DNA from 3 places in the Mesorhizobium sp. M1273 genome. Region 1 is predicted to be linked to each of the others. Evidence: predicted binding sites of a transcription regulator. Region 1 holds the regulator's gene; each other region holds the start of a gene.
What was found. Region 1 encodes PhoB, which activates phosphate uptake and scavenging genes when phosphate is short. Its sites were predicted from a motif close to TGTCATNNANCTGTCAT; they were not measured.

Region 1 (7,996 bases):
TGACAGCGCCACCTGCATCTGACACTATTTGCCTCATCCGACACTATTTGTCGGACATTACCGACGGCTTCCGGTTCATGAGCGGCCGCGGCAACCGGGAGGAAAGCAAAACAATGTCGGTCGGAATCCGCCATGACGATTTGCGCCGGCGCAACCGGGCGATGGTGATCTCGGCGGTGCGCCGGGCCGGCCAGCCATCGCGTACTGAGATCGCAGCTACCACCGGCCTCAGTCATTCGACCATATCGGCGATTTCTTCCGACCTGATACGGGAAGGCATCCTCGCCGAGAGCAAGCCAAGTGAGCCCGTTTCGTTGAAACGCGGTCGTCCGCAAGTCGGCCTCGCCCTCAACCCGGAAGCGGCGGCGGTGCTGACCGTGGTGTTGTCGCTGAATTTCCTTTCGGCCGCCATTATCGACTACACGGGACAGGTGGTCGCCGAGGAACAGCGCCGGCTGGACACGCTGACTATGCCGCGCGACGAGCTGATCCGTGAATGCATGGCCATCGTCCGGCGCCGGCTGCAGGATCCAGATCTTGACGTCCGCAGTGTCGCCCGCATCGCCCTGGCGATTCAGGGCATTACCGACTCCCCTGCACGCGCCATGCTGTGGTCGCCGATCACGCCGCAGACCGACATCGCCTTTGCCGACATGCTGGAGGACGAATTCGGCATCCCGGCAACGGTGGAGAACGACTGCAACATGATGGCGGTGGCTTTGCGCTGGCGCAATCCGGATCGCTATCGCGATGACTTCATCGCCATCCTGCTTTCGCATGGCATCGGCATGGGGCTGGTGCTGAAGGGCGAACTGTTCACCGGGACGCATTCCTCGGGCGGCGAATTTGGCCACATGATCCATCGTCCGGGCGGCGCGCTCTGCCGTTGCGGGCGGCGCGGCTGCATCGAGGCGTATGCCGGCAACTACGCCATCTGGCGCAACGCCAGGCAGATGAGCGAAGACAGCGAACCGGTCGCCGACGTCAGCGACGCCGACATGCGCGCACTGGCGGCCCGGGCGCGCGAGAAAGATGGGCCGGAACGCGAGGCCTACCGCAAGGCCGGCGAAGCGCTGGGTTTCGGTCTCGGCTCGCTGTTCGCGCTGATCGATCCGGCACCGGTCGCGATGGTCGGCGCCAGTGCCGCCGCCTTCGATCTGATCGAGCCGGCCTTGCGGAAGGCAATCGCCCAGACCGCCGGCGGCCAGCATTCAGGCTCGATCTCCTTCGATACAGAGCCGAACGAATTGCCTCTGATCCGCGAAGGCTGCGCGATGCGGGCGTTAAGCTTCGTCGACCAGGAGATTTTCGCGCCGGGCGCGCAAATGAGGCCCAGCGTCAGAAAGAACGTAGCCTGACCAGGCGGGTCAATCTTCCCTGATCGCATAGCCGGCGCCGCGGATGGTGCGGATGACATCCGGCATCCGGCCGTTGTTGACGGCTTTGCGCAGCCGCCCGACATGCACGTCGACGGTGCGTTCGTCGATGTAGATTGTCTCCCCCCAGACATTATCGAGTAACTGGCTGCGCGAGAAGACACGGCCCGGATGCCGCATCATGAACTCGAGCAGCCGGAATTCGGTCGGCCCGAGCCTGATTTCGCTCTTCTTGCGATAGACCCTGTGCGATTCGCGATCGAGCACGATGTCGCCGACCTTCAGCACGCTGGACAGCACTTCCGGCTTGGCGCGCCGCAGCAGCGCCTTGACCCTGGCCATGAATTCCGGTGTCGAAAACGGCTTGACCAGATAGTCGTCGGCGCCGGTCGAAAGACCGCGCACCCGGTCGCTCTCCTCGCCGCGCGCGGTCAGCATGATGATCGGCAGCCGCTCGGTTTCGGGGCGCACCCGCAACCGACGACAGAGCTCGATGCCGGAAACCGCTGGTATCATCCAGTCGAGCACCAAAAGGTCGGGCACATTCTCCTGCAAACGGATCTCGGCTTCGTCGCCGCGTGTCACCACCTCGACCTGGTAGCCTTCGGATTCGAGATTGTAGCGGAGCAGCACACCCAACGGCTCCTCGTCCTCCACCACCATTATGCGTGGTGCGATCATCGGCTGGGCACCCCCATCATGTCACCGGTGCGGACATTGTCGTTTCGTCCTGCTTCGGACGATTGACCGGCAATTGCTCGCCGGTCAGCACATAATACGCATTTTCGGCGATGTTGGTGACATGGTCGCCGATCCGCTCCAGATTCTTGGCGCAGAACAGCAGGTGCGTGCAAGCGGTGATGTTGCGCGGATCTTCCATCATGTAGGTCAACAGCTCGCGGAACACGGACGTGTATTTAACGTCGATGCGCTCGTCGGCGGCACGAAGCTTGGCCAACGCGGCCGCATCGCCTGCAGCATATTCCTCGATGACACCCTGCACCTGGATGAGAACCAGCTGCGCCATCGCGTCGATGGAATGCGACAGGTCCCGCGGCGTGGCGCTGAGGCCGACCGCACTCACGCGCTTGGCGATATTCTTGGCAAGGTCGCCGATGCGTTCGAGGTCGCCCGCCATGCGGATCGCTCCGACCACATGGCGAAGATCGTGGGCCATCGGCTGGCGTTTGGCGATCAGGGTGATGGCGCGGTCGTCCAGTTCGCGTTGACGCGCATCCATGATGGCGTCGTCGGAAACGACGCGTTGCGCCAGCACGTTGTCGGAATTCAACAGCGCCTTGGTCGCCCCGCCGACCATCGAACCGGCGAGGTCGGCCATGTCGCGGATCAGCTTGCTGATCTGCTCGAGATCCTCGTCGAAAGAAGCGACTGTGTGTTCGCCCATGGTCCTGTCCTCATATGCATGATCGGAACGGCTCAGCCGAAGCGGCCAGTGATGTAGTCCTGCGTGCGCTTCTCGCGGGGCGACGTGAAGATCTTCTCGGTCCGGTCGAACTCGACCAGTTCACCCAGATACATGAAGGCCGTCTGGCGCGACACGCGCGCCGCCTGCTGCATGTTGTGGGTGACGATGACGATCGTGTAGTCGGCTTGCAATTCGTCGATCAGTTCCTCGATCTTGGCAGTCGACAGCGGGTCGAGGGCCGAAGCCGGTTCGTCGAGCAGAATGACTTCCGGCTTCACGGCCACGGTGCGGGCGATACAGAGCCGCTGCTGCTGGCCGCCGGATAGGCTCAAGCCGCTGGCGTTGAGCTTGTCCTTGACCTCGCTCCACAGCGCGGCGCGCTTCAACGCCTGTTCGACGCGGCCGTCCATCTCGGACTTGCCGAGGTTCTCGTAGAGCCTGACGCCGAAGGCGATGTTCTCGTAGATCGACATCGGGAACGGCGTCGGCTTCTGGAACACCATGCCGATCTTGGTCCTGAGGAGGTTGAGATCCTGCGACCGGTCGAGAATGTTCTTGCCGTCGAGCAGCACCTGGCCCTCGGCCGTCTGTTTTGGGTAGAGCTCATAGATGCGGTTGAATACACGCAGCAGCGTCGATTTCCCGCAGCCCGAAGGGCCGATGAAGGCCGTGACACTGCGCTCAGGCAGCGACAGGCTGATGTCCTTCAGCGCCTTGCTCTGGCCGTAGTAGAAGTTGAGATTCTTGACCTCGATCTTCGTCTTCTCGGCGACCGTTTCGGCCATCGTCATGTCTGGGGACAACATCTGTGTCATCTGTCCTCTCTGCGTCCGGTAAGGCTGCGGGCGAGGATGCTCAAGCCCAGAACCGTCAGGGTGATTATGAGTGCGCCGGTCCACGCCAGTTGCTGCCATTCCTCGTAAGGGCTGAGAGCGAACTGGAAGATGGTCACCGGCAGGCTGGCCATCGGCGCGTTGATATTGCTGCTCCAGAACTGGTTGTTGAGCGCGGTGAAGAGCAGCGGCGCCGTCTCGCCGGAAATGCGTGCTATCGCCAGCAATATGCCGGTGACGATGCCGGACAATGCGGCGCGGTAGGCGACCGAACGGATCACCACCCAGCGCGGCGCGCCGATCGCGGCACCGGCTTCACGCAACGCGTTCGGCACCAGGTTGAGCATGTCTTCAGTGGTGCGCACGACCACCGGAATGACCAGGATGGCAAGCGCAACGGCGCCGGCAATGGCCGAGAAATGTCCCATTGGCCGCACCATCAGCTCATAGACAAACAAGCCTATGATGATCGACGGCGCCGACAACAGGATGTCGTTGATGAAGCGGACGACGGTGGTGATGCGCGAAAAGCGTCCATACTCGGCCATGTAGGTTCCCGCCAGCACGCCGATCGGCGTGCCGACGACAACGGCGATGATCGTCATCAGCAGGCTGCCCGTGATGGCATTGAGCAAGCCGCCGGCCTCGCCCGGTGGTGGCGTCATCTCGGTGAAGACCGCGAGCGAAAGCCCGGCTGTGCCCTTATAGACCAACGCGCCGAGAATGAGCGCCAGCCAGGCAAGCCCGATGCCGGCGGCGACGACGCAAAGCGCCATCATCACCGAATTCCTGGCTTTGCGGCGGCTGTGGAGCGATGAGGATGTCGACATCGGTCAGGCTCCCGTACGGGCGTCGATCCGCATCAGCATATAGCGGGCGGCGGCGAGGATCAGGAAGGTGATGACGAAGAGGATCAGGCCGAGCGAAACCAGCGAGGAGGTGTAGAGGTCGCCGTCGGCCTCGGTGAATTCATTGGCGATGGTCGCCGAGATCGTCGTGCCCGGCGCGAACAGGGAGGCACTGATGCGATGTGCGTTGCCGATGACGAAAGTCACCGCCATGGTTTCGCCGAGTGCCCGGCCGAGGCCAAGCATGACGCCGCCCATGATACCGATGCGGGTATAGGGAATGACCACGCGCCGGGTCACTTCCCAGGTCGTGCAACCGATGCCATAGGCCGATTCCTTCAGCACCGCCGGCACCGTATCGAAGACGTCCTTGGTGATCGAGGTGATGAAGGGCAGCACCATGATGGCGAGGATCAGCGCCGAGGTCAGAAGGCCGATGCCGTAAGGAGGGCCGGCGAAAAGGCTGGATAGTCCCGGCACGCCGTGGAAGATGTTGATGATGAAGGGCTGTATCGTCGTCTGCAGGAACGGCGCGAACACGAACAGGCCCCAGATGCCGTAGATGATCGAAGGAATGCCGGCCAACAGCTCGACCGCTATGCCGATCGGGCGCCTGAGCGGGCGCGGGCAGAGCTCGGTGAGAAAGACTGCAATGCCGATGCCGATCGGAACCGCGATCAGGATGGCAATGGCCGCCGTCACCAGCGTGCCGTAGATCGGCGCCAGTGCGCCAAATTTTTCCGTAACAGGATTCCAGCTCTCAGTCGTCAGGAAAGAAAAACCGAACGACGACAGCGCCTGCCATGAGCCGGCAAACAGCGAGATCGCGACACCGCCGAGGATGACCAGCACAAGAATTGCGGAAGCGCGGGTAAGTCCGCGGAATATGGCATCTGTGAGCGCGAAGCGCCGCACCGTAGCTTCCCTGGCCCGGGCTGCTGCAGATGATGGCATGGCATCGGAAGCGATGGTCATTGGGTCCTCGCGATTAAAGGCAACAGGGAGGGCGCCATCGACGTCCTCCCTGGAGGAGATTACATAGCCGAGTAGAGCGGCTTGCCGTCGTCGCCGACGACTTCCTTGGCCCACATGGCCTTGACGCTCTCAACCACCTTGTCGGGCATCGGAACGTAGTCCAGCTCGCCGGCCATCTCGTCGCCCTTGTCGTATGCCCAGGCGAAGAATTTGAGCGCTTCGCCGGTGGTCGCCGCATCATCCGGCTTCTTGTAGAGCAGGATCCACGTTGCCGCCGTCATCGGCCAGGACTCGGCGCCCGGCTCGTTGGCGAGGATGACGCCATAGCCCGGCTGCGAGCTCCAGTCGGCATTGGCCGCTGCCGCCGAGAACGCCGCCGCGGTGGGCTCGACCTTCTTGCCGTCCTTGTTGATCATATCGGTGTGGGTGAGCTTGTTCTGCTTGGCGTAGGCATATTCGACATAACCGATCGCGCCGCCGGTCTGGGAGACATTGTTGGCAACGCCCTCATTGCCCTTGGCGCCGATGCCGACCGGCCATTCCACGGCCTTGTCGACGCCAACCTTTTCTTTCCAGTCCGCGCTGACGTCGCCGAGGTAATAGGTGAAGTTGAACGTCGTGCCCGAACCATCGGAACGGTGAACGACCGCGATCGCCTGCGAAGGCAGCTTGACGTCGGGATTAAGCTTCTTGATCGCTTCGTCATCCCAGCTCGTGATCTTGCCGAGGAAGATGTCGGCCAGCGTCGGGCCGTCGAGAACCAACTCGCCCGGCTTGATGCCTTCGAGATTGACGACGGGAACGATGCCGCCCATCACCATCGGGAACTGAGCCAGTCCGGACGCTTCAAGCTCGTCGCCCTTGAGCGGCGCATCCGAAGCGCCGAAGGTAACGGTCTTGGCCTTGATCTGCTTGATGCCGCCGCCGGAACCGATCGACTGGTAGTTAAGGCCAACGCCGGTGTCTTTCTTGTAGGTGTCGGCCCACTTCGCATAGATCGGGTAGGGGAAGGTGGCGCCGGCGCCGGAGATGTCCGCGGCGAGCGCGGCGGACAGGGTGAGGGTGGTCGTCGCCGCAGCCATTGCAATCGCAACGGCCGCCGAGCGGATGAAATGTCTCATGTGGCCTGCTCCTGTTCGGAATATGGTCTCTCGGCGCCATTCCTCCGGCGCCCGCTGAGGCCAATAGCCCCCGATTATTACAGTCGCATGACAGTTTCATGTCGCTCCGGTAACGACGTCCAGCCGGGTTAAGAAGGAGCGGCCGCGGGCTTTTGTCGGCATGGGCCGCGGTTTGCCGCTGGAATCAGCAGCTTGCGTGAATTCCGGCCGGCATCGTCTGCTCGGCGATCGCAGCCACCGGCTTTAAAAGAAAAAAGCCGGACGGGAGCGCGTTGCATGCAGCCAGAACGTGTCATGGCCGCGCCATCGCCGAAACAGGTCCGTTGGGGTAAATCTGACCCTGTTTCTTGCCGGCGGTCGCTGCTCCCGCCCGTAACTGGAGGAGCGGAACTTCGAATATCCCATTGTCGCCACTGAGCGCGGCTTTGGTATGGTGCGATCGCACCATGGCCTTACGCTGGAAGCGTTGACGAATCGCAAGGTTCTAACTCGCGCTGGACCTCCATCCGCGCCCGACCCGGCGCTCGATCTTCGAGCAACGCCTTCCACTGGAAGTGCGACGACTTCTACTTCACGGTATCTACTCCCTTCGCCCTATTCCGCCGGTTGTCGGTTAGGCCGAAGCAGCGTTATAAGCTTGCAGGGGTATTGCTGATGTCTCGACGGATTCTGCCTGTCTTCCTGTGCCTGGCGCTGCCTCTGGGAAGCGGCTGCGCGCGCAGCTATGACGGCACCGTCATCATTCCCAAGCCGCTCGATGTTCGCCGTTTCTGGGACAGGCCTTCGCCGCAGGCGCAAGCCGAACAGTCGCAACTGGAGACCGACGTCTTTCCAGTGGCGCCGCAAACGCCGAAAAGGCCGGCGGTGCGCAGGAGCGCGGCTTCCGTTGCAACGCCTCGGAGGAGGGTCACCAACAACCCGCCCATGCTGTCGCCGGAGCCGACGAAGCCGCTAACTTGCAAGAATGTCAGCGAGCCCGGTAAACGGGCCCGCATGGTCTGCGAATAACCAGCCGACGTCGGTCGATGCGCACGGCTCCAGGCCTTGAAGCGGCTATCCGGCCAGCCGTCTCGGAACATCGCCCGCCCTGGTCAGTCCGCCGGGAAAAAGGCCGGCCCGACCACTCTCACCGGCCGCGCGCCGATCGCTTTCTCGATCGACTGATGCTGGGCAGTCCCTGGCACCTCGAAAACCGACGTTTTTGCCCCTGCGAGAGCCGCACCGGCAGTTTCGATCCCGGATTCAGGAATTTCCGCGACGACGCCAAGATCCGGCTTTGCGGTCGGCAACGGAATGATGGCGTTGCTCATGTTGGCCGGTGTCACGGTTCGTGCCCTGAGTTCGGCAACGCGCTGGTAATAGCGCTTGACGTCACAGGCCTTGAAGTTCGCGTCGTCGCGGTACCGGAACGCGGCAG
Region 2 (7,996 bases), on a different contig from region 1:
TTGCTGTTGGTGACGAGCAGCGGCCAAAGATACTGCGTCCAGCCATAAATGAAGAGGATCACGAACAGCGCGGCGATGTTTGTCCGCGACAGCGGCACCAGAATATCGAAAAAGAAGCGCCATGGCCCGGCACCGTCGACACGCGCCGCCTCGACCAATTCGCCCGGTATGGTCATGAAGAACTGGCGAAACAGCAGCGTTGCGGTGGCCGAGGCGATCAGCGGGACGATCAGGCCGGCATAGGTGTCGATCATGCCGAGATCGACCATCACCTTGTAGGTCGGCAGGATGCGCACCTCGACTGGAAGCATCAAGGTGATGAAGATCAGCCAGAAGAAGGTCATGCGCAACGGAAAGCGAAAGAACACGATCGCGTAGGCCGACAGGATCGAGATGAAGATCTTTCCCACCGCAACGCCGAGCGCCATGATCGTGGTGTTGAGGAGCAGCCTGCCGACGCTGACCCCGCCGATACGACCGATGCCGCCGAACAGCGCCTCGCTGTAATTGTTCCATAGCTGGCCGCCGGGCAAGAGCGGCAGGGGCGGCCTGAGGATCGTTTGCAGCGTGTGCGTCGAGGCAACGAAGGTGTAGTAGATCGGAAAAGCCACGATCAATATGCCGAGGATGAGCACGGCATGGGCGATGAAGGTGCGGAGCGGGGACTGGCCGATCATCGCTGCCCTCAGCCGTCGTGGACTTTGCGTTCCACATAGCGGAACTGGATTGCTGTGAGCGCGATGACGATGGCCATCAGGATGACCGACTGCGCCGCCGAGTCGCCCAGGATCAGATTGACGAAGCCGTCATTGTAGACCTTGTAGACCAGCGTCTCTGTCGTCTTGCCCGGCCCGCCGCCGGTGACGGCATGAACGATGCCGAACGTGTCGAACAGGGCATAGACGGTGTTGACGACCAGCAGGAAAAAGGTTGTCGGCGCAAGCAGCGGGAAGACGATGGTCCAGAAGCGCTTGGTTTCGCCGGCGCCGTCCATGGCCGCCGCTTCGATCAGCGTTTTCGGCACCGCCTGCAGGCCGGCGACGAAGAACAGGAAGTTGTAGCTGATCTGCTTCCAGGCAGCAGCCGACACCAGCAGGATCATGGCGTGGGTGCCGTTGAGCAGCGGGTCCCATACGACGCCGAGGCTTCTCAGCAAATAGGCCAACGAGCCGATCGAGGGATTGAACAGGAAAAGCCAAAGCATGCCGGCAATCGCCGGCGCCACGGCGTAAGGCCATATCAACAGTGTGCGGTAAAGGCCTTTGCCGCGCACGGCCTTCTCGGCCATGACCGCGAGCAGCAGGGCCACAACCATGGCAACGATCGCGGTCGCAAGAGAGAACACTACTGTGACCTTGATCGAGTTGAGGTAGGCCGGATCGGCCAGCACCTTCCGGAAATTGGCAAACCAGACGAACCTGCTCTTCAGCCCGAACGGGTCTTGCCTGAGCATCGACTGGTACAGCGCCTGACCGGCCGGCCAGTAGAAGAAAACCAGGGTGATGGCGAGTTGTGGCGCCACCAGCAGGTAGGGCAGGATCTTGTTGGGAAAGACGACGCGTGGAGACAGGCTGATTTCCCTCGCTATCCAGGTATCGCCCGCGCGAGCTCGCGTGGGCGATATTCCAACCGACTAACTGAGATAATCCCGTCAGTTCTCCAGCGCTTCCTTGATCGCCGCGTTGCCGCGCGCAACCGCATTGTCGAGTGCCTGCTGGGCGGTTTGCTGGCCGGCCAGCATCTTCTCCAGCTCCTCGTTCTGGATATCACGCACCTGCGGCAGATTCGGCAGGCGCACGCCCTTCGAATTGTCGGTCGGCGACTTGCCGATCATCTGCAGGATGGGTGTCTCGCGGCCGGGGTTCTTGTCATAGAAGCCTGATTTCTTAGTCGCCTCGTATGCCGCAAGCGTCACTGGCAAATATCCCGACTTCTGGTGCAGATATTCCTGCACATCGGTCTTGGACAGATAGGCAAAGAAGGCCGCGACGCCCTTGTATTCCTCGTCCGACTTGTTGCCGAACACCCACAGGCTGGCACCGCCCGGCGTCGTGTTCTGCGGGGCACCCTTGGCGTCACTGTCGTAAGGAAGCTGGCCGATGCCATAGTTCATGCCGGACTTGACGATATCGCCGAGGCCGCCCGACGATTCGGTGAAGATGCCGCATTCGCCGGCGAGGAATATCTGCTTGGCTTCGGAGGTGCGCCCGCCATATTTGAATGTGCCGTCCTTGGCCAGGTCAGCGAGCGCCTGGAAGTGGTTGACGAAAATCGGCGCATTGATCTTGAGTTCGACATCACCGCCGGCCAGGCCATTCTGCTGGGTGGCCCAAGGCACGTCATTCCACGCCGCGAAATTCTCCAGGTGGATCCAGGTCAGCCAGGTCGAGGTATAGCCGCAAGGGGCGGCGCCGCTCGTCTTGATCTTCTTGGCAGCTTCCCACACCTCGTTCCACGTCTTGGGCGGATTGTTCACGTCGAGGCCTGCCTTCTGGAAGATGTCCTTGTTGTAATAGAGGATCGGCGAGGAAGAGTTGTAGGGGAACGATAGCATGGTGCCGTCCGGCTTCGAATAATAGCCGACGATGCCGGGCAGATACTGGCTCTTGTCGAAAGTCATCCCGGCGCCGGTCATCACATCGGCCACCGGCTTTATCGCACCCTCGGCCGCCATCATCACGCCGGTGCCGACGTCGAACACCTGGAGGATATCTGGCGCTTGCCCGGCACGAAAGGCAGCGATGCCGGCATTCAGCGTCTCCGGATAGGTGCCCTTGAACACCGGAACGAGCTCATAGTCGCTCTGGCTGGCGTTGAAATCCTTGGAGATCTTGGCGACGACCTCGGCGTTGGCGCCGGTCATGGCGTGCCACCAGCTGATCTGCGTGACGGCGAAGGCGGAGGTGGTGGAAAGCAGGGTCACGGTGGCGGCGATACCGGCCGCAAAGCCGAAGAACTTCATGTTTCATCTCCCGTTTGTCATTGGCGAAAGGGGGCACCTCCGCAAAGCCAATATGTGGCGCTGATGACAATGGGACAACGGTTTTGTTGCGGATCAATGAACACCATTTCTTCCTAAAGTGCACTCGCTACCGAAAGCGCGGCGTCAGAAACGACATCACCGCCTTTTCGGCGCGGCATCGGTTTTCCCCCGAAAAGACCCGCCTCATGGCCCGCGGGTTAACCATTCGTTAAAATCTCCAAGAGCTAATCCGTCACACCTCCCCTGTTAGTTTTGGCAGACCGAGTGAACAGGATGCTGACGGTCTATAATTGTATCGTAAATCAGCACGACCTGAGACTGGTTGCGCTCGCTGCACTCGTCTGTGGAATTTCTTGTTTCTCAGCAGTTAATCTCCTTAAGCATGTCGGCCGATCGACCGAGCGAAACCGGCTTGTCTGGCTGATGATCGCCGCGGCCTCGACCGGGTTCGGCATATGGGCGACGCATTTCATCGCCATGACCGCGTTTACGCCGGGAATACCGAACGCATACAATCCGGGATTATCCGCCTTTTCGCTTGCCGCCGCCGTTATCATGACCGCGCTTGGGATGTGGGTCGCCACCTTGCGCCGCGGCATCGACCATTTCCTCGTCGGTGGCGCCATTCTGGGCGGCGCCATCGCGACGATGCACTACATCGGCATGGCAGCTTTCGAGGTCGAAGGCCGGCTCGTTTGGAACCTGCTCCTTGTCGCGATATCGCTTCTGGCCGGCGTAAGCCTCGCGGCACTGGCGCTTCTTGTCGTCTTGCGCCGCCCGTCAGCGCTCGCGACTCTCGGCGGCGCCGCGCTTTTGACGCTGGCCATTTGCAGCTTGCATTTCATCGCGATGGCCGCGGTGTCGATCATTCCGGATTCCTCGATTGAAATATCCGAACATTCCATCGAGCCCATTTCCCAGGCCTTTGCCGCAGCGGTCGCCAGCCTGGTAATCCTTGTGCTGTCGGGTGCCGCGCTGTGGATCGATCTGCGCTTTCGCCACCAGAAGCTCGAGGCCGATCGCATGCACGATCTCGCCAATGCGGCGGTGGAAGGTCTGATCGTTTGCGATGGCACCCGCATCGTCAGCGCCAATGACAGTATGGCGAAGCTGACCGGAACAGCGACAGCCACCCTGAACACGATGCAACTCGGCGAGCTTTTCGACGGACAGAGCGCAGCCGATATGTCCGGCTTCGGCGAACAGGCGCAGGAAGCGAAGTTAAGGGGCAGCGACGGCGCGAGAATTCCTGTCGAGCTGATCGCCAGGAGAATCACCTACTGCGGCAGGCCTCATACGGTGCTTGCCGTTCGCGACATCCGTGAGCGCAAGAAGGCAGAACAAGAGATCCTCCGCCTCGCGCATTTCGATCCGCTTACCGGGCTTGCCAATCGGCGGAGCTTTTCTTCCCGGCTGGAAGCAGAATTCGCGTCGATGGATCGTGGCGGCAAGGATGGATATCTGGCGCTCCTGCTGCTTGACCTCGACCGGTTCAAGCAAGTCAACGACCTCTACGGCCACAGCGCCGGCGATGCTATGCTGCAGAAGCTGGCGCACTGCATTTCCGGCATCCCGCGCAACGGACAGATGCTCGCGCGTCTCGGCGGCGATGAATTTGCCATCATAGCTCCGAACCTCCCCGACCCCCTGGCCGCAGGCCGGATAGCCGAGGACTTGCTGGCGGCGATCCGGGAGGAAAACAGGGTTTCGGTCGGCTCCGGCCTCGTCTCGGCCAGCATCGGCATTGCCTTCTTTCCGCTGGATGCCGAAGACCAGGCCGGCCTGATCAGCCATGCCGACACGGCACTCCATCGCGCCAAAACCGAAGGCAGGGACACTTATCGGTTTTTCGAGATGGCCATGGGCACCGCGGCCCGCGACAAGCGCGTGATGGAGCATGAATTGCGCCAGGCGATCGCCCGCAAGGAGTTCCACCTCGTCTATCAGCCGCAGAAGGAGATCCGCGGCGGCAGGATGATCGGCTTCGAAGCCCTGGTCCGTTGGCAGCACCCTGAGCGGGGTGACATTTCTCCGGCCGTTTTCATCCCGGTGGCCGAGGACAGTGGCGCTATCGCGCAGATCGGCGACTGGGTGCTGACGACGGCTTGTAACGATGCTGTTCGCTGGACAAACCCGCTGATGGTCGCCGTCAACGTCTCCGCCGTGCAACTTCACAATCCGAATTTCAGCCGCAAGGTGCACGACGCATTGACGAGATCCGGCCTGGCCCCCGGCAGGCTCGAACTGGAGATCACCGAAACGGCCCTGGTGAAGGACATGCCGCGCGCGCTGGCAACCTTGAGGCAGGTCAAGGCGCTTGGCGTGCATGTGGCGATGGACGATTTTGGCACCGGCTATTCTTCGCTGTCCAACCTCAGCGCCTTTCCCTTCGACAAGATCAAGATCGACGGGTCGTTCATCAAATCGGTCGACAAGAACGCCCAGTTCGCGGCGATCGTTCGCGCCGTGCTGGGGCTTGGACGCGGTCTCGGCCTACCGGTTCTGGCAGAAGGCATCGAGACGCCGGGTGAATTGCAATTCCTAGACGCCGAGGCTTGCGAGATCGGGCAAGGCTACTACCTCGGCAAACCGGCTCCGATCGAGACATTCGGGGAACTGACGGGCGTGGCCGCTCCGGCAATCCGCACCGCCAGCCGACGCGGCGCAAGCATTGCCGTGCTCAAGCCGCGCCTGCGCACGGTCTGAGCCTATCCCGGCTGAAGCGCCGCCTCGACCAGACGCTTGGCATCCGGCCCCGACCATTCGGCCGGGCCATTCATATGGGCGATCAGGCAGCCTTGCCCATCGATCAGCATGGTGACCGGCAGACCGAGCGCCAGGCCGCGCGTCTTGACGTCGTTGAACAGCGCCATCGTGGCATCGCGATAGTAGCCGAGCGACTTGACGCCGGTGTCCTCCAGGAACTTCTTCGGTTTGGCATCGTCGCCGGCATCGACGTTGACGGCAACAACCTGAAACGCATCGCTGCCCATCTCCTTCTGCAGCGCATCGAGCGCGGGCATTTCGGCGCGGCAAGGTGCGCACCATGTCGCCCACAGATTGAGCAGCACCGTCTTGCCGGCATGATCGGCGATCGTCGTCGGCTTGCCGTCGGGGCCGTTGAAGGCAAGGCTTTTCAGCGATTGCGGCGGATCCGCCGGCAAAAGCGCGGCAACCTGGCCGGTGGCAGCGGCGGCGATCTTCTTGGCACGGTCGGTCTTGGCGGCGCAGGCGACGTCGTCCTTGCCGCCGCCGGCGGCCACTTGCGCGGGCGCCTTGTTGCCAGAACTGCTTTCCCTGACATATACCGCGACCGCGCCGGCCAGCACGCCCGCAACCAAAGCGGCGAGGATGAGACGCAAAGCCGGGAAATATCTATTGCCGTCTGCCATTTTTCAAAAACTGCTCCGGAGCACGGGTTATAGCGATGAACGACAAGAAGGCCAGCAACCAGATGTGGGGCGGACGTTTTGCCTCGGGTCCGGCCGCAATCATGGAAGCGATCAACGCATCGATCTCGTTCGACCGCAAACTCTATGCGCAGGATATTCGCGGCTCGATCGCCCATAGCCAGATGCTGGCGCAAACGGGCATTATTTCGGCGGCCGACCAAAAAAAAATCGCTCACGGGCTGAACACGATCCTGGCAGAGATCGAGGCTGGTACATTTGAGTTTTCGACCAGGCTGGAAGACATCCACATGAATGTCGAGGCCCGTCTGGCCGAGCTGATCGGCCCCGCCGCTGGCCGCCTGCATACCGCCCGGTCGCGCAACGACCAGGTGGCGGTCGACCTCAGGCTGTGGGTCAAGGACGAGTGCTTTCGCGTCACCGAGGCGCTGAAGGGCCTGATCACGGCGTTCCTGGATCGGGCCGAGGAGCATGCGGCAACGGTGATGCCGGGCTTCACCCACATGCAGGCGGCGCAGCCGGTGACCTTCGGCCACCACTGCATGGCTTATGTCGAGATGTTTGCACGCGACCTGTCGCGCGTCCGCGATGCGATTGAGCGGATGGATGAAAGCCCGCTCGGCGCCGCCGCCCTCGCCGGCACCAGCTTTCCCATCGACCGGCACCAGACGGCGAAGGCGCTTGGCTTCCGCGAGCCGATGCGCAATTCGCTCGACAGTGTTTCGGACCGCGATTTCGCGCTCGAGTTCCTGGGCTTGGCGGCGATCTGCGCGACGCATCTGTCGCGGCTGGCCGAAGAGATCATCATCTGGTCGACGCCGCAATTCGGCTTCGTCAGGCTATCGGATAGTTTCTCGACGGGTTCGTCGATCATGCCGCAGAAGAAGAACCCGGACGCTGCCGAACTGGTGCGCGGCAAGACCGGCCGCGTCACCGGCCATCTCGTCGGCCTGCTGACGGTGATGAAGGGCATGCCGCTGACCTATGGCAAGGACATGCAGGAAGACAAGGAATCCGTCTTCGACGCGGCCGAGACGCTCGACCTGATGCTGGCGGCGATGACCGGCATGGTGCGCGATATGACGGTGAACACTGCCGCGATGAAGAATGCGGCCGGCGCCGGCTATTCGACTGCGACCGACCTCGCCGACTGGCTGGTGCGCACGCTCGGCCTGCCGTTCCGCGAGGCGCACCATATCACTGGTCGGGCGGTGGCGCTGGCCGAGGAGAAGAAGGTCGGGCTCGACAGGCTTTCGCTGGAGGATCTGCAGTCCATTCACCCCGGTATCGGCGCCGACGTGTTTTCGGTTCTTGCCGTGCAGAATTCTGTAAAGAGCCGCACGAGCTTCGGCGGCACCGCGCCGTCCGAGGTGCGCAAGCAGATCCGCTACTGGAAAAAGCGGCTCGCCAAGGCGTAAGACGCGGGGTGCAATGGCCGCAAAACTCGGCTAGAAGCGGCTGCGGGCAACAGTTTCGGACGGATGGCACGATGACCGGAAGCAGGATTTTGGTGACGCTGACGCTGCTGGCGGCAATGGCCACCGTTGCGGCCTGCGGCAGGAAGGCTGCGCTCGACACGCCGTACGCGGCAGCCGTGCAGGCC
Region 3 (7,996 bases), on a different contig from region 1:
CGATCACGCTTCGGAAGAAATAGGCGAAGCTGGTGCGCACCAGCAGCACCGAGATCACCAGGATGATCAGCGGCGGCATCACCGCGCCGGTGGCACGCACGGTGGCGAAGAGCACGATGGTGATGCCGAACAGGATGAAGGACCACGACGCGATCTTGTTAATGTGAGTGGCGATGTCGATTGCTGCACTGTCGCTGCCAAGGAAGAGGCTGAGCACCGCGCGATCGAATACGAACAGCAGCGCGACGAGCATCCCGGTGAGCACAAGGTTGAAGCCGACGCCGGAGGTGGCGATGCGTCCAATCCGGTCCCAGCGCCTGGCGCCGACATTTTGCGCCGCCATGGACGACACCGCGGCGCCGATGGCGAGCGCCGGCATCTGGATATAGGTCCAGAGCTGTGCGGCTATGCCGTAGGCAGCCGCGACCTGCGAGCCGTACGAGTTGACCATGCCCATCACCGTCAGCGCCGCGGCCGAAACGACGATCATCTGCAGGCCCATCGGCACGCCCTTGAAGACGACGATGCGCAGCAGCGCCGGGTCCGGCCGCAGCAGAGCGAGATTAGCGCCGGCCAGCCGCAGCGGGTGCTTGCGCGCATAAAGCACGATCAGGATGGCAACCACGCTTACCGTCTGGCCGATCAGCGTCGAGGTGGCCGAGCCGGCGATGCCGAGTTCGGGGAACGGGCCGATGCCGAGGATGAGCAACGGGTTCAAAACGACGTCGAGCACGACGGCCAGCGCCATGAACAGGAAAGGCGTGCGCGAATCGCCGGCGCCGCGCAGCACCGTCATGACGAAGGACAGCAGGTTCATCATCGGCACGGCGAGGAAGATGATGCGCAGATAGGAGCGCGCCAGCGGCAACGCGTCGGCCGGCGTGCCGAGCGCATCGAGGATCGCATCGACCCAGATCCAGCCGCAGACCGCGAACACCACCGAGACGAGGAAGAAGAAGGTGGCGCTGGTTCCGACGATGCGCCGGGCTTCGGGCAGGTCACGAGCGCCGACGGATTGTGCGACCAGGATGGTCGCCGCCATGCCGATGCCGAAGACGGTGCCGAGGATGAGAAACAGCACGAGGTTGGCATTGGACGTGGCGGTCAGCGCCGCTTCACCGAGGAAACGGCCGACCCACACGGCATTTATCGAGCCGTTGAGCGACTGCAGCACATTGGAGCCGAGCACCGGCAGGGCAAACAGCAACAGGGTGCGCGGGATAGGCCCACTGGTGAGGTCGCCGGTCTGCCGGCGCGGGGGCATGTTGTCGTCCATGGCAGGCAACTCGGCGAAGGCTTGTCTGAGTCCGCAATGATTGCCGATTTAACGGGAGAGGTCGATGCGGCGCTGTAAATTCCGCCTGGCGTGCCTTGATCTAAGCATTTCTCAACCTTCCGGAATCGTATATTGATCCCGCACGCGTGGGGCCGCATTTTCCTGGATCTCATGGGTAGGCCGGGGGGCTCATGTCCGATATTCCGTTGTTTTTTGAGCGCCTGAACCGGCGCGCCTTTCTTGGTGCATCCGCTCTGGGCGCGGCCTCCGTGGCTCTTTCGTCGTGCACTACGACGGACGTGGCGGCGCCGGTGCCCGCGGCACCAAGCGATCCGGCTTTCGGCGATGCCGCAAGCATGTATGGCGCGCGCATCGACGAGGGCTATCAACTGCCGGCAATCCCGGTAGCCAAGGTCGATCCGAAATTCGTGCGTCAAATCGTGGCCGACCCGACTGGAGAAAAACCCGGCACGATCGTCGTCGATACTTCCGAGCACTTCCTCTATTTGGTGCGCGACGGCGGCAAGGCAATTCGCTATGGCGTCAGCCTCGGCAAGGCCGGTTTCGGATGGACCGGCAGCGCCGTGGTTCAGGCGAGGAAGAAGTGGCCGGTCTGGACGCCGCCGCCGGAAATGATCCAACGCCGGCCGGAACTGGCGAAATACAAGGACGGCATGCCGCCCGGCCCGCAGAGCCCGCTTGGTGCCCGCGCGCTGTATCTCTTCCGTGACGGCAAGGACACGATGTATAGGCTGCACGGCACGCCGGAGTGGGATTCCATTGGGAAGAACGCTTCCTCCGGCTGTGTGCGCTTCATGAATCAGGACATTATCGACCTCTACAGCCGCGTCGACGGCGTCGCGCCGGTCTTCGTGCGCCCGAACCTGTCGGCCGCCGGGAAGATCGCCGCCGTGTCGAACAGGACGGCCGAGCCGATCGATGCCGGCGTGCCAAAGGACGCGGAGATGTTGAGGTAAGTGCCTTCGACTGGATCGTCAGTCGCAGGTTTTGCAACGCACTGGGACACCGTCCTTGCGCGGGCGAGCCGCAACTGAAGGGCACGACCGCTCAATCGCGCCAGCTCAGGCGGACGCGTTCCGCGCGTCCGCCTGTATGGGTGCCGCTACTTCTTGGCGAGGCCTGGGAGCGTGACCTGATAGACCAGGAACATGGTGTCGACATCGGCGCCATCCTCGGCCTTGTAGGCCGCGCCTACCTGGAAGCCGTCCTGCGTGAGGAAGTCATTGTCATTGGCGACGAACAGGAAATAGTCGTCGGGCAGTGTCGGATCGAGGACGCTCACCACCGACATCGCCTCCCACTTCTCCGAAAGGTTGTTGCGGTCGTTGGGCGCGCCATTGTGCAGCCCGAAGCGGCCGAGCTCGGTCTTGTCGTTGATGTCAATGAGCGGCGTCAGCTTGGCCGGCGTCACCGATGGATCGAGCTCACCCTTGGGCGCCAGCGGCTTGTCCTTGTCGAATTCTGTGCCGGCGACATCGGTTGCCGCAGACAGATCGACGACGCTGATCTCGCGGTGGAGCGAGGTGTCGCCCTTCAGCCCCTGGCCATTGCCGCTGTCGCGCGCCAGCATCAGGAAGGTCTTGTCCGACAGCGCCACGATTTCGCTCTGCGCGGCGATCTTGGTTTTGCCCTTGGCATCGGTGAACACCGGCAGCGGCACGACATATTCATGCGCGAGCTTGAGCTGGCCGGGATCCGAGGCATCGTAGACCAGCGCGCGCGTGTTCTGACGCGTCGAGGCGGAATCGCCGCCATCCTGCCTTGGGGCCGACTGCAGCACGGCAATCAGGAACTTCCCGTCCGGCGTCAGCGCCATGCCTTCGAGGCCCTGGTTGTTCTGACGGCCGGTTTCGGGATCCTTCGGATCTGGGTCTGCCGCGCCAAGTCCCGGATTGTTGGAAGCAAAGTTTGGCGTCCCGTGACGCATCGGGACAAGCGCCGCCGGCGGCTGCGTTGCCGACATCAGACGCCCATCGGCGGAGAAGCGGTAGATGTTCGGACCGTATTCGTCCGAGATGAACAGCGTGCCGTCGGGCAGCCGCGCGATCGCTTCGTTATCGAGCGCGAGCTTGCCGTTGGCTTCGGGCAGGATCGGCATGTCGTCGGTCGCGGCACGCACGCCGTTGAGCGGATCGAGGCCGGTTGCGTCGGTACCCTTGTCGTCGGTCAAAAGGATGGTGTCTGCAAGCGTCGCCTTGAGGCCCGATTGTTCCTGGCCGGTGGCCGGTGCCGCACCCGGCGCGATCGGGGCGAACTCGATGGCGATCGTGTTGAGGCGCGGACGGTAATCGGTGGTGCCGACGACATTGTAGCCGCGATCCGGCAGCAGCCATAGCGAGCCCTTGTAGCCATCGGCGCCATGTGTCCAGCCGGCAGCGTCGATCGACATGCCCGAGCCCGAGCCAAACGTCTCGCCGAACTTGTCCTTCTGGCTGGCCGGGATGCGGCCGACACCGACCATGCCCTTGTTGACGAAGCTGACGCCGCCGACGGTCGCGGCGTTTTCTGCCAAGGCCGGGGTCAAGGCGGTGAACATCGCCAGCGCGACGGCGAGGGACGCGGTTCGGTGCAGGTTTTTCATGGGTATCCTCTTTGAGACAAAGCTGCCGGGATCTGAAAAAGCGCCGCGTCGCATCAAGGATGCCGCGAAAGCCTTCGGAGAAGCGATCTAGGACGCGAACATGATACTTGCGTGACAGTGCCGCGCTTGCTTGTCCCCCGTGGTCGCAACTGGCCTGGGTATGGCGAATTCGTCGTCGCCGAGCGAGCAATTAACAACTTTACAAATAATCGTTATAATGTAAAGTTATGACAATGAAAGGTCCCCGATGACTGCCTATCGTTTCGCCACCCGCCTCAATTCCTTTGCCTCGCGGCCACAGTCCGAGTGGCCCGATCTTGTCGGCAAACCGTCCATGCTGCAAATGGCGGCACGTGCGGCGAAGGTTGCGGAGTTGACCGATCTCGACCTCAACTACCCCGACCATGTCGATGAAAAGCCTGCGGAAATAGCGCGCAAACTCGGCGATATCGGGCTTTCCATCAATGGTTTCGCCATGCGCTACTATTCCAATCCGGCTTTCAAGCTCGGCGCCTTCACCAACCCGGATCCTGCCATTCGCCGCGAAGCCATCGACCTGACCAAGGCCGGCATCGACGCCACCCGCGAGGCGGGCGCCAGCCTGATGACCTTGTGGCTCGGGCAGGATGGCTTCGACTATGCCTTCCAGGTGGACTACGCAGCGCTCTGGCAACACGAAATCGATGGCATTCGTGAAGTTGCGGCGCATGATCCGGGCTGCCAAATCAGCCTTGAATACAAACCCAACGAGCCGCGCTCCTACAGCCTGATGCCAGATGCGGCGACTACATTGCTGGCGATCCGCGAGATCGGCCTGCCAAATCTCGGCGTGACGCTCGATTTCGCCCATGTGCTCTATGCCGACGAGCAGCCGGCCTTTGCCGCAGCACTCGTGGCGCGACACAGCAAGCTGCTCGGCGTGCATCTCAACGACGGCTACGCCAAGCGCGACGACGGCCTGATGGTCGGGGCCGTGCATACGCTGCAGACGATCGAGCTGCTCAGGCAGATCCGTCGAGACGGCTATGCCGGCGCCATCTACTTCGACACGTTCCCCGACATGACCGGGCTCGACCCGGTCCACGAATGCGAAGTCAACATCGCGACTGTCAAGCGCATGCTGCGCTTCGTCGATCGGCTGGAAAAGGACAATCGCCTGTCCACTGCCGTCGACCGTCAGGACGCGGTCGCCTCGCAGGCCATCATCCAGGAAGCCATGCTCGGGCCGGACAGCTGAGGCCGGCGGCATAGACCGTTTTTCAACAAGGGAGGAAGATCATGAAATTTCTACTTGCCACCGCTGCCGCTGCCCTGATGGCGCTGTCCATCGGCTCGGCTTTTTCCGCGGACCTCGCGCCGCTCAATTCCGACACCGAGAAGGATCGCATCGACTGGTCGCAGCTCGAGGCCAGGTTCGGTGCGTTCCCCAAGCTGCCCGAGGGTACCAAGGCGGGTGCGGTCTCCAAGACGCTGACCAATGAATACTGGCGCTCGCTGGGAGAGGGCTACAAGTCGTTCGGCGACCGCACCGGCGTGCCCGTCGTCTACCAGGCAGCGCAGAGCGAGGGCGACCAGCTCGGTCAGCTCACCATCGCCGAAGGCCTGGTCACACAGGGCTACAACGTGCTGCTCGTCTCGCCGCAGACCGACTCCAACCTGCAGCCGATCATGGAACAGGCCAAGGCGGCCAACGTGCCGGTGGTCAACGTCAACGACGCGGTCATCCCGCAGGCCGAGCATTATGTCGGTAATGTCCAGCGCGACAACGGCGTGCGCGTCGCCAAATGGTTCATCAAGAACCGGCCGGACGGCGGCAAGGTCGCCATCGTCGAAGGCCAGGCCGGCGTCTACGCCGCCGTCCAGCGCACCGATGGTTTCAAGACAACGATCACCGAGGCCGGCAAGTTCGACGTCGTCGCCAGCGTCCCCGGTAACTGGGATCGCCAGACCTCCTACGACGCGGCCACCAACATCCTGCAACAGCACCCCGATCTGATCGGCTTCTATGCCAATAATGACGGCATGGCGCTGGGCATCGTCGAGGCGGTCAAGGCTGCCGGGCTGCAGGACAAGGTTGCGGTCTTCGGCACCGACGGGATCTCCGACGCCTATGCCTCGATCCGCGCCGGCGAGCTGACTGGCACCGTCGATTCGTTCCCGGTGCTGACCGGCGAGGTGGCGCTGGAATCGGCGCTGCGGCTGGTGGCCGGGCAGAAGCTGCCGCGCGTCGTCGCCACGCCGCAGGCGCTGATCACCAAGGACAATGCCGACCGTTACTCTGGCGCCGGCGACGCCGTGCGCAAGGCGCTGCTCGAGGACGCGGCAGCGGGCCAGTAGAGCAGGGCCGGCAGGTGCCGGCCTTGGGTCGGCACCTTGCCTGGAGAACCGAAGCAATGTCAGCGCGGCTGCAATTCGAGGGCATTTCCAAAGAGTTTCCGGCTGTGCGGGCGCTGAGCGACGTGTCGTTTTCGGTCGGCGCCGGCGAGATCCATGGCCTGCTCGGTGAAAACGGCGCCGGCAAATCGACGCTGCTGCGCATACTGTCAGGCGTCTACCGACCGACGGCGGGAAGCGTGCTGATCGACGGCAAGCCGGTGACGCTGAACAATCCGGTCGCCGCACGCGCCGCGGGCGTGGCGATGATCCATCAGGAATTACAGCAGGTGCCACGCCTCAGCGTCGCCCAGAACATGTTCCTCGGCCATCCGTTGACGCGCGGCGGCGTCTTCGTCGCACGGCGCGAGCAGGAAAGCCGCGCTGCGGAAGCGCTGGCCGCCATCGACCCGACCATCGATCCGGCAGCCCCGCTTGGCTCGCTGAAGGTGGCGCAGCGGCAGATCGTCGAGATCGCCCGGGCGCTGCTCGACCGCGCCAGGATCGTGGCGATGGACGAGCCGACGTCGAGCCTCACGCCGAGCGAGTTCGAACGGCTGGCGGAAGTCATTGCCGGTCTGGCACGCGACGGTGTCGCCGTCATCTATGTCTCGCACAAGCTGGACGAGGTGTTCGGCATCTGCGAGCGCGCCACTGTCATGCGCGACGGCGTTGTGGTCGAAACCGTCGATCTCGCGCAGGTGTCGGAAAAGGCCGTCGTTTCGATGATGGTCGGCCGCGAGCTTGCCCAGGAACAACACCGCTCGCATGCTTCCCCCGAGATCAGGCTGAGCGTGCGTGGCCTCACCTTGGCAACCAAGGTCCGTGACGTTTCGTTCGACCTGCATCGCGGGTAGGTGTTGGGCATTGCCGGACTGGGCGGCTCCGGCCGCACCTAGCTGCTGCGGCTGCTGGCCGGCGCCGACCGGGCCTCATCAGGCGCAATAGAGATCGACGGCAAGGCGGTAAAGCTTTCCAGTCCGCGCGACGCGATCGCGGCCGGCATCGGCCTGGTGCCGGAGGAGCGCAAGCGCGAAGGCATCGTGCCGTTGCGGTCGATCTCCAGCAACATGGCGCTGGCCTCGATGGGCGTGTTCGCGCCGCGCGGCCTCATCGACCACCGCCGGCTGAAGCGCGTCGCAGCCGAGAAGATGAAGCGAGTCAATCTCAGGCCGTTCCTGCTCGACCGGCCAATTCGGCTGTTCAGCGGCGGCAACCAGCAGAAAGCGATCATCGGCCGCTGGCTGGCGGCGGGAACGCGGATCCTTCTGTTCGACGAGCCGACGCGCGGCATCGATGTCGGCGCCAAGGCGGAGATCTACCACCTGATCGAGGAACTCGCCGCCGAAGGCCATTCGGTTATCGTCGTGTCGTCCGAGTTGCCTGAGGTGATCCGGCTCGCCGACCGCGTGCTGGTCATGCGCGACGGCACGGTCGCCGCCGAACTGGGCCGCGCAAGTCTCAGCGAACACGCGATCGCCGCGCACGCCATACCCCAAACGGAGATTGAGGCCGGCAAGGCGCAAGGCCATCGGGCCGGTGCATAACGGACAGGACCAGCGGATGACCGATATAACCCAACACACAGCAGCGCGCCCAAGGGCAGATTTCCTGCACCGGTTTTCCGTGCGCGACGCCGGCACGCTGATCGGCCTGGTGGTGATCCTTGCCGTCTTCGGGGCGCTGGTCCCCGGCTTTTTTGCCGAGCGTAACCTGATCAACATCCTGCAGCAGTCGAGCATCAA

Region 2: a site for PhoB is predicted at 3,015-3,031, ahead of ugpB (sn-glycerol-3-phosphate ABC transporter substrate-binding protein UgpB). Genes of this name have one in related genera too.
Region 3: a site for PhoB is predicted at 3,979-3,995, ahead of NKH30_RS15230 (esterase-like activity of phytase family protein). Genes of this name have one in related genera too.

What each region holds. Positions count from the first base shown of each region.
Region 1 is NZ_JAMYLV010000005.1:187,361-195,356, reverse strand. It holds gene NKH30_RS08385 (ROK family protein) at 114-1,358, shown strand; gene phoB (phosphate regulon transcriptional regulator PhoB) at 1,368-2,057, opposite strand; gene phoU (phosphate signaling complex protein PhoU) at 2,074-2,781, opposite strand; gene pstB (phosphate ABC transporter ATP-binding protein PstB) at 2,814-3,617, opposite strand; gene pstA (phosphate ABC transporter permease PstA) at 3,614-4,465, opposite strand; gene pstC (phosphate ABC transporter permease subunit PstC) at 4,469-5,458, opposite strand; gene pstS (phosphate ABC transporter substrate-binding protein PstS) at 5,518-6,579, opposite strand; gene NKH30_RS08350 (hypothetical protein) at 7,234-7,587, shown strand; gene NKH30_RS08345 (DUF2865 domain-containing protein) at 7,671-7,996, opposite strand, start outside.
Region 2 is NZ_JAMYLV010000032.1:48,508-56,503, forward strand. It holds gene ugpE (sn-glycerol-3-phosphate ABC transporter permease UgpE) at 1-677, opposite strand, end outside; gene ugpA (sn-glycerol-3-phosphate ABC transporter permease UgpA) at 686-1,570, opposite strand; gene ugpB (sn-glycerol-3-phosphate ABC transporter substrate-binding protein UgpB) at 1,652-2,962, opposite strand; gene NKH30_RS25985 (bifunctional diguanylate cyclase/phosphodiesterase) at 3,257-5,689, shown strand; gene tlpA (thiol:disulfide interchange protein TlpA) at 5,692-6,375, opposite strand; gene argH (argininosuccinate lyase) at 6,411-7,811, shown strand; gene NKH30_RS26000 (hypothetical protein) at 7,883-7,996, shown strand, end outside.
Region 3 is NZ_JAMYLV010000012.1:81,567-89,562, forward strand. It holds gene NKH30_RS15220 (MATE family efflux transporter) at 1-1,276, opposite strand, end outside; gene NKH30_RS15225 (L,D-transpeptidase) at 1,468-2,253, shown strand; gene NKH30_RS15230 (esterase-like activity of phytase family protein) at 2,400-3,878, opposite strand; gene NKH30_RS15235 (TIM barrel protein) at 4,126-5,115, shown strand; gene NKH30_RS15240 (sugar ABC transporter substrate-binding protein) at 5,157-6,215, shown strand; partial or broken gene NKH30_RS15245 (sugar ABC transporter ATP-binding protein) at 6,272-7,798, shown strand; gene NKH30_RS15250 (ABC transporter permease) at 7,815-7,996, shown strand, end outside.